One region of the Bacillus inaquosorum genome, then DNA from elsewhere that is predicted to be linked to it. Evidence: a T-box and tRNA genes for the amino acid it is inferred to sense, from the RefSeq annotation. Region 1 holds a T-box; the other holds one or more tRNA genes.

Region 1 (4,907 bases):
CTAAAGCTTCCGCTGTTTCCTTAAAGCCCGGCGCACCAAGTTTTTGTTCCAGCACTTGTGCTTTATGCAGCGCTGAGTATGGCTCAAGCTCAGAGCTTTCCAGCACGGCATCGATGACATCGTGTCTGATCTGTTCAGCATTCAAGACATATTTCAGGCGCTGAGTGAAGAAATCCAGCAATTCATTTTCTTTATCGGTTTGTACGAAAGTAAGCAGCTCTTCAAACGAAATTCCCCAGTTGCGGTCAAGAAGAATTGCAACAATACCGCTCGCTTGGCGGCGCAGCCCGTAAGGATCCTGAGAACCGGTCGGAATAACACCGATAGAGAAGAATGAAGTGATTGTGTCAAGCTTATCCGCCATTGCTACAACTGCTCCGATGAAAGTAGAAGGCGTTTCTCCGCCTGCTGATCTAGGCATATAGTGTTCGTTGACTGCCGTAGCCACTGCTTCATCTTCACCAAGCATTCTCGCATACTTTTCACCCATAATTCCTTGAAGCTCAGGGAATTCGTATATCATATGAGTGACAAGGTCGAATTTAGAAATTTCAGCAGCTCGCTTCACATGTTTTAATGTATCTTCATCAGCTTGAAGACGAACGGCAAGCTTCTCTGCGATTGAAGTGACTCTTCTAACCTTATCAGCAAGAGAACCAAGCTCTTCATGGAAAACAATGTTTTCAAGCTTCTTCACGTTTGCATCAATGTTTAGTTTCTGATCTTCCTTGTAGAAGAATGAAGCATCAGATAAACGCGCGCGCAGCACTTTTTCATTGCCTCGGGCCACATTTTCGATCGCGTGGCTGTTGCCGTTTCGGACTGTGATAAAGTGAGGCAACAAATCACCGTTCTTGTCTTTGACAGGGAAGTAGCGCTGATGCTCTTTCATTGTCGTGACAAGCACTTCCTCAGGAATTGACAGAAACTCAGATTCAAATGAACCGTAAAGAGCTGTCGGATATTCTACTAAATGATTCACTTCATCAAGAAGGTCTTCGTCAACTGGAATGCTCCAATTGTTTTCTGCAGCCATCGCTTCCAGCTGAGATTGAATCATTTGTTTCCGGACGTTAGGATCAGCAATAACGTGCTGTTCTTTCAGCTGCTCTTCATAAGCTGAAGGTGATTCAATTGACACTTCATGTCCAAGGAAACGGTGTCCCTGTGTTGTCCGTCCAGACTCAACGTTTGTGATAGAAAATGGAATGACATCCTGTCCAAATAAAGCAACAATCCATTTGATTGGCCGGATATAACGCAAATCTTCATTTCCCCAACGCATGTTCTTCGGGAAATGCAAGCTCGTAACTAAGCCGCTCAGTTCCGGAAGAAGCGATTTCGTTTCTTGGCCGGCTTGGAATTTTTGCACGAATACATACTCTGTGCCTTTCACTTCTTTAATGTACAGGTCTTCCACATTCGCGCCTTGGCCTTTTGAAAAGCCGATCGCCGCTTTTGTCCAGTTGCCGTCTGCATCAAGAGCAATTTTTTTCGCAGGCCCTTTCGCTTCTTCTTTTATATCAGCCTGCTTTTCTGCTACATCTTTTACAAAGACAGCGAGACGTCTCGGTGTATTGAAGAGCTTTACTTCACCGTGATTAATATTTTTTTCTGTAAGCCAGCCTGTCAGCTTCTCACCAAGCTGAACCATGCTTTCATTCAAAAAGCGCGCCGGCATTTCCTCTAATCCGATCTCTAAAAGTAAATCCTGTTTACTCATGAGAAGAACCCTCCCCTTTAAGCATTGGGAACCCTAGTTTTTCTCGTTCCTCATAATAGGTTTTTGCTACTTTTCTCGCTAAATTCCGCACTCTTGCGATATAGCCTGTCCGTTCGGTAACAGAGATCGCACCTTTGGCATCAAGCAGGTTGAAGGTGTGCGAGCATTTCAGCACATAGTCATATGCAGGGTGAACAAGTCCGTTGTCCATTTGCTTAATCGCTTCTTTTTCATACGTGCTGAACAATTGGAACAGCATATCGACATCTGACGTTTCAAACGTATAAACGGAATGCTCGTATTCCGCCATCATGAATAAATCTTTCACTGTAAAGCCGGACGTCCATTCCAAGTCGAAAACATTTTCTTTATCCTGGATATAAGACGCAAGACGCTCAATTCCGTACGTAATTTCTACAGAAACCGGTTTACATTCAAGTCCTCCGACCTGCTGGAAATACGTAAATTGTGTAATTTCCATTCCGTCAAGCCATACTTCCCAGCCTAGACCCGCACAGCCTAAAGACGGATTCTCCCAGTTGTCTTCAACAAAGCGGATATCATGCTCAAGCGGATCAATTCCAAGAGCGCGCAATGAATCTAAATACAGCTCTTGAATGTTATCAGGAGACGGTTTAATAATGACCTGAAATTGATGATGCTGATACAGTCTGTTCGGGTTCTCCCCGTATCGTCCGTCAGCAGGGCGTCTGGAAGGCTCTACATAAGCCACTTTCCACGGCTCAGGCCCAATACTGCGCAAAAATGTATACGGGCTCATCGTGCCGGCCCCTTTTTCTACATCGTAAGCCTGCATAAGCACACAGCCCTGACTGGACCAATGCTTTTGCAAGGTTAGAATCATGTCTTGAATGTTCATTTCAAGCACCTCCACTTTTCCTTCATAAGATGACTGCGGCAGCAACCAAAAAACTCCCGTCTCTATGCTTGCCAGCCGCAAACATAGGGACGAGAGTTCTCCCGCGGTTCCACCCTAGTTGCTGAGATCAAAATCCCAGCCTCTTTTTTTAAAATTGCTCAAGAATGCCTTTCGTTGCGCGCTCATCCTTAGCTTACACCGCCCTAAGGTCGCTTTCATGAGGTAAACGCAAGTACTTCTTTCTCTCACTGCAACATATTTTATAATAAATGATCATATAAAAAGATGGACCAGATGTCAACTTTTGTTTTCACCCATAAGATGTTTCATGCTTTCCATTTGATCTAAAAAGCGCTTTGATTTTAAATATAACCCTGAATATTCCTCATAATATAAATCAATCACTTGCTTCAATTCAGCTTTTGTTTCCTGTTTTAAGGACACATTGCCCAGCCTCGACAGATCGAAGTAATAAAACAGCCTCAACAGCCTTGCCGTTTGCGGTTTAATCGGAATCCTGTAAGGATCTTTTTCAAAACAACGATGGCAAATAAACCCGTTATCACGGACAGAGAAATGAAATGTCCCGTCCTGGCTTTTACAATGCACACAGTGATTCAGCTCGGGATACAGCCCCATGACACCGAGCATCTTCATTTGAACAATGAAGATGATGACATCCGGATCTGTTCCTTCATTCAGCTGTTTAAACGATTCTAAAATGAATTCAAACAAATAAGGGTTTGGCTTTTTTTCTTCTGTGCCTCTGTCGACTAGCTCAGCAATATACGCAGCATATGCGGTTAAAAACAAATCTTCCCTGATGCCTCTCATGCTGAGGATCATTTCACCCTGCTGAAGCGTTCCGAGGCCCGTTGTTTTTTGCATTAAGAATGAACCATACAAAAAGGGCTGGCTGACTGCTGATAAACGGCTGTTCGGTTTTTTGGCGCCTCTTGCCATAACACCTATTTTTCCGTGTTCTCTTGTCAGTAAAGTAACGATTTTATTCGTCTCTCCGTAATCGTTTGTGCGAAGAACGATTCCTTCACATTTTGTCAGCATTTCCGCACCTTCCTAAAGCAGGAGCGGCCAAGAGGTTTATAAAATTGGATAATCAAATCGGGCTAGCTCATCTTCTAGTTCTTCGGGTCTTTCCATGTTCTCTTTTTCCAGCTCTTTAAAAAGAAGATACGTATCAACATTTCCTGTTTGAGAAAATACGTTCCAGGTAAAATTCAACACAAGAAACCCACCTTTCTGTAGTTAAACTAGCTTACCTAAACTCCAAATTCTTACCTTTATCTTGACCAGATGTCCTCCATTTCATGTTAAACAAAATTTGCTAATGCATCCCTGTTCCTGTGAGATAATGACACAGCAAGAGATTAATATTCGTCCTCTTTGAAGCCAAAATCGCGAAGCTGGGACATTTTATTGCGCCAGTCTTTCTGCACTTTGACCCACAATTCAAGGTAGACACGGGAGCCTAACAGTGCTTCAATATCCGCTCTCGCTCTTTTTCCGACCTCTTTCAGCAGACTTCCTTTTTTCCCGATCACAATGCCTTTTTGAGAATCACGTTCGACCACAATCGTTGCCGCTACATGCACAGAACCGTTGTCCTGCCCTTTTATGGATTCGATGGCCACCGCAATGCTGTGCGGGATTTCTTCTCTCGTCAGATGCAGCACCTTTTCTCTGATTAATTCAGAAATGATAAAGCGCTCCGGGTGGTCAGTTACCTGGTCACTTGGATAGAATTGCGGCCCTTCCGGCAAATATGCTTCAATCTGGGCGAGCAATGTTTCGATATTATTTCCTTCTAAAGCAGAAATCGGAACAATTTCCTTAAAAGGATAACGTCCGCGGTATTCGTCAATTAACAGAAGCAATTGATCAGGATGAATTTTGTCAATTTTGTTTACGATTAAAAATACAGGCGTAGACATCTTCTGCAATTTCTCAATGATGAATTCGTCGCCCTTCCCGTAGCCTTCCTCTGCATTGATCATAAACAAGATCAGATCGACTTCTTTTAATGTATTTTGCGCCACTTTCATCATAAAGTCCCCAAGTTTATGCTTAGGCTTATGAATCCCTGGTGTGTCAATAAAAATCGTTTGTGATGTGCCTGTCGTCAGAACTCCTTGCACCTTGTTTCTCGTCGTTTGGGGCTTATCGCTCATGATCGCGATTTTTTGTCCAATGACTCTGTTCAAAAATGTAGACTTTCCTACGTTTGGTCTTCCAATAATGGATACAAATCCTGATTTAAAACTTTCGTTCGTCATGTAAATCCTC
Region 2 (4,907 bases), 1.9 Mb from region 1:
GAGTCACTCGACCAGTGAGCTATTACGCACTCTTTAAATGGTGGCTGCTTCTAAGCCAACATCCTGGTTGTCTAAGCAACTCCACATCCTTTTCCACTTAACGTATACTTTGGGACCTTAGCTGGCGGTCTGGGCTGTTTCCCTTTCGACTACGGATCTTATCACTCGCAGTCTGACTCCCAAGGATAAGTCATTGGCATTCGGAGTTTGACTGAATTCGGTAACCCGGTAGGGGCCCCTAGTCCAATCAGTGCTCTACCTCCAAGACTCTTACCTTGAGGCTAGCCCTAAAGCTATTTCGGAGAGAACCAGCTATCTCCAGGTTCGATTGGCATTTCACCCCTACCCACACCTCATCCCCGCACTTTTCAACGTGCGTGGGTTCGGGCCTCCATTCAGTGTTACCTGAACTTCACCCTGGACATGGGTAGATCACCTGGTTTCGGGTCTACGACCACGTACTCATGCGCCCTATTCAGACTCGCTTTCGCTGCGGCTCCGCATCTTCTGCTTAACCTTGCACGGGATCGTAACTCGCCGGTTCATTCTACAAAAGGCACGCCATCACCCGTTAACGGGCTCTGACTACTTGTAGGCACACGGTTTCAGGATCTCTTTCACTCCCCTTCCGGGGTGCTTTTCACCTTTCCCTCACGGTACTGGTTCACTATCGGTCACTAGGGAGTATTTAGCCTTGGGAGATGGTCCTCCCGGATTCCGACGGAATTTCACGTGTTCCGCCGTACTCAGGATCCACTCAGGAGAGAACGAAGTTTTGACTACAGGGCTGTTACCTCCTATGGCGGGCCTTTCCAGACCTCTTCATCTACCTCGTTCTTTTGTAACTCCGTACAGAGTGTCCTACAACCCCAAGAGGCAAGCCTCTTGGTTTGGGCTAATCCCGTTTCGCTCGCCGCTACTCAGGGAATCGCATTTGCTTTCTCTTCCTCCGGGTACTTAGATGTTTCAGTTCCCCGGGTCTGCCTTCTCATATCCTATGAATTCAGATATGGATACCACTCCATTACGAGTGGTGGGTTTCCCCATTCGGAAATCTCCGGATCAAAGCTTGCTTACAGCTCCCCGAAGCATATCGGTGTTCGTCCCGTCCTTCATCGGCTCCTAGTGCCAAGGCATCCACCGTGCGCCCTTTCTAACTTAACCGTTAAAAAGAATCACTACGTGATATCTTGTCTTACTAATTGAATGTGATGTCTACTGTTATCTAGTTTTCAAAGAACACGTTTCGAAGGAATGATCCTTCAAAACTAAACAAGACAGGGAACGTTCTGTTTATAAGACCCAAGGTCTTATATTCCGTAAATATCCTTAGAAAGGAGGTGATCCAGCCGCACCTTCCGATACGGCTACCTTGTTACGACTTCACCCCAATCATCTGTCCCACCTTCGGCGGCTGGCTCCTAAAAGGTTACCTCACCGACTTCGGGTGTTACAAACTCTCGTGGTGTGACGGGCGGTGTGTACAAGGCCCGGGAACGTATTCACCGCGGCATGCTGATCCGCGATTACTAGCGATTCCAGCTTCACGCAGTCGAGTTGCAGACTGCGATCCGAACTGAGAACAGATTTGTGGGATTGGCTTAACCTCGCGGTTTCGCTGCCCTTTGTTCTGTCCATTGTAGCACGTGTGTAGCCCAGGTCATAAGGGGCATGATGATTTGACGTCATCCCCACCTTCCTCCGGTTTGTCACCGGCAGTCACCTTAGAGTGCCCAACTGAATGCTGGCAACTAAGATCAAGGGTTGCGCTCGTTGCGGGACTTAACCCAACATCTCACGACACGAGCTGACGACAACCATGCACCACCTGTCACTCTGCCCCCGAAGGGGACGTCCTATCTCTAGGATTGTCAGAGGATGTCAAGACCTGGTAAGGTTCTTCGCGTTGCTTCGAATTAAACCACATGCTCCACCGCTTGTGCGGGCCCCCGTCAATTCCTTTGAGTTTCAGTCTTGCGACCGTACTCCCCAGGCGGAGTGCTTAATGCGTTAGCTGCAGCACTAAGGGGCGGAAACCCCCTAACACTTAGCACTCATCGTTTACGGCGTGGACTACCAGGGTATCTAATCCTGTTCGCTCCCCACGCTTTCGCTCCTCAGCGTCAGTTACAGACCAGAGAGTCGCCTTCGCCACTGGTGTTCCTCCACATCTCTACGCATTTCACCGCTACACGTGGAATTCCACTCTCCTCTTCTGCACTCAAGTTCCCCAGTTTCCAATGACCCTCCCCGGTTGAGCCGGGGGCTTTCACATCAGACTTAAGAAACCGCCTGCGAGCCCTTTACGCCCAATAATTCCGGACAACGCTTGCCACCTACGTATTACCGCGGCTGCTGGCACGTAGTTAGCCGTGGCTTTCTGGTTAGGTACCGTCAAGGTACCGCCCTATTCGAACGGTACTTGTTCTTCCCTAACAACAGAGCTTTACGATCCGAAAACCTTCATCACTCACGCGGCGTTGCTCCGTCAGACTTTCGTCCATTGCGGAAGATTCCCTACTGCTGCCTCCCGTAGGAGTCTGGGCCGTGTCTCAGTCCCAGTGTGGCCGATCACCCTCTCAGGTCGGCTACGCATCGTTGCCTTGGTGAGCCGTTACCTCACCAACTAGCTAATGCGCCGCGGGTCCATCTGTAAGTGGTAGCCGAAGCCACCTTTTATGTTTGAACCATGCGGTTCAAACAAGCATCCGGTATTAGCCCCGGTTTCCCGGAGTTATCCCAGTCTTACAGGCAGGTTACCCACGTGTTACTCACCCGTCCGCCGCTAACATCAGGGAGCAAGCTCCCATCTGTCCGCTCGACTTGCATGTATTAGGCACGCCGCCAGCGTTCGTCCTGAGCCAGGATCAAACTCTCCGATAAATGGATCACAGGTTAAGTCCACCGCATCCTGCGGTGACACCTGTGTGACCTGCATCGTGCAGGCCTTAGTTTGACTGACTACGCACATCGCTGTGCGATTTATTTAAAAATGAATTAACAGGTACGTTTTGTCTTGTTTAGTTTTCAAAGATCATTCAACAATGGAGCGGGTGATGAGAATCGAACTCACGACATCAGCTTGGAAGGCTGAGGTTTTACCACTAAACTACACCCGCGTGGTATTTTTATTGGCGCGCCCGAGAGGAGTCGAACCCCTAACCTTTTGATCCGTAGTCAAACGCTCTATCCAATTGAGCTACGGGCGCTTATCAAGCGACTTAACTATCATACTATCATTTGATGTTGAAGTCAAGAAGTTTTTTAAAATGTTTTTTGAAGTTCGAAACTTTTTAATTCGACCTTACTTATTATACACATTTTTAAAAACTTGTAAACACCTTAGAAAAACTTTTTTGTTTTTCGTGTTGTTGTGTGCTGTTCATCAGCGACATTTAATAATATACCATGTGTAATTTCTGCGGTCAATACTTTTTCTATATTTTTTATTGAATTCTTTTACGGGCTTAGATATGCGTATATTTTATCTCCCTTTACAAAGGATATAAGAAATCAATCACTAGAAAAGAAATGAGGCGTGTTATGTATTACTACAAAGAAGAACTGATAAATATCATTAAGCCGGACAAGCCAGACCCGGCAGCCGCTAAGGTGCTGCAGGAAATATTAGGCGGACATTACGGTGAAATGCGTACGATGATGCAGTATTTTTTCCAAAGCTCTAATTTCAGAGGAAAACAGAAACAGTACCGCGATCTGCTCCGTGGCATTTTTTTAGAGGAGATTGCCCACGTTGAACTGGTGCAAAACACAATTAATGCTTTATTAGATGAATCAGGCGGTGCAGGTGTCGGCAGTCAAGGTGCAGATCAGGCACCACTTGATGAAGCGATTAAACATGCTAATCCTCATCATTATATTATCGGGGCGCAAAGTTCCCTTCCTGTTGATGCAGGGGGCAATCCGTGGAATGGGTCATGGGTGTATAACCACGGAAACTTAATCACCGACCTGTTGGATAACTTGCTTCTTGAGTCAACAGGAGTGCTGCAAAAAACAAGGATTTATGAAATGAGTTCTAATCAGACGTTTCGGGAGACACTTGCTTTCCTGATTGTACGCGACAATGCTCACCAGAATGCGTTTGCGAAAGCGCTCGAGACATTGGGCGTTGAGTGGGCTAAGCTCTTGCCTGTGCCGAATTACGACATTAATAAATATCCTGAGTGCAGAAAATATGTCGAATTAGGCTATCACAATGCACAATTTAATTTCAGATTGGATGAGACAAGAATCGGCGAAATCTATCAAGGAACATCTCCGAGCAGAAATGGCGGAGAGTTACAAGTAATAGAGCCTCCGGCAGGGTTCCCTGTACCAATGCTTCCGGAAATGCCAAATGAACACAGTCCTGGGTTAGGCGATATGAATGCCTGATTAGAGTATAAAGGTGCTCAAGAAACTTCTTGGGCACCTTCTTAAAGTGTGACAATGCATCGTATTTATTCAACGATAGGCGTTAAAGAATCACCGTTCCATATCTCTCCCTTATTGAGTGTCCAGCGATCATTATATAAAGCTGAAGCACCCTTATTTTCAGCTGGGCTCCACCCATCATTCCAAGCCAGAAAGTAAATCGTTTTAGGATATTTTTGTTTTATTGCATTGATCAACAGGCTGTAATCGAAGCTGCCGTTTGCTGTTTGCGGACCGACTTCTGTAAAGGCAAATGGTTTATTAAGCGCTGTTAGCTGATCGTAACCGTCAATAGAATATGCATCTTGAAAATAAGCATCTAATCCGACAATATCCACGTAAGATGCACCCGGGTAAAAATCGGTTTTAAAATCTCGGTTGGCGTCGGGAGAGTAGACCCAAAGCAAATGATCAAGTCCTCTTGTATCGGTCATATAATGATAGATTTTCTTGTAGAGCTGTTTATATAG

The links. The T-box of region 1 lies ahead of glyQ (glycine--tRNA ligase subunit alpha). A T-box ahead of a tRNA ligase gene usually reads a tRNA of that ligase, here a tRNA-Gly.
Region 2: it encodes a tRNA-Gly, which carries the amino acid that the T-box ahead of glyQ (glycine--tRNA ligase subunit alpha) is inferred to sense. The anticodon was not compared.

Annotation. Positions count from the first base shown of each region.
Region 1 is NZ_CP096592.1:2,578,716-2,583,622, forward strand. It holds gene glyS (glycine--tRNA ligase subunit beta) at 1-1,723, opposite strand, end outside; gene glyQ (glycine--tRNA ligase subunit alpha) at 1,716-2,603, opposite strand; T-box leader at 2,686-2,861, opposite strand; gene recO (DNA repair protein RecO) at 2,901-3,668, opposite strand; gene M1M80_RS12955 (YqzL family protein) at 3,705-3,848, opposite strand; gene era (GTPase Era) at 3,992-4,897, opposite strand; gene M1M80_RS12965 (cytidine deaminase) at 4,878-4,907, opposite strand, start outside.
Region 2 is NZ_CP096592.1:638,023-642,929, reverse strand. It holds rRNA gene M1M80_RS03330 (23S ribosomal RNA) at 1-1,164, opposite strand, end outside; rRNA gene M1M80_RS03325 (16S ribosomal RNA) at 1,334-2,883, opposite strand; tRNA gene M1M80_RS03320 (tRNA-Gly) at 3,046-3,119, opposite strand; tRNA gene M1M80_RS03315 (tRNA-Arg) at 3,133-3,209, opposite strand; gene M1M80_RS03310 (manganese catalase family protein) at 3,544-4,398, shown strand; gene M1M80_RS03305 (glycoside hydrolase family 26 protein) at 4,464-4,907, opposite strand, start outside.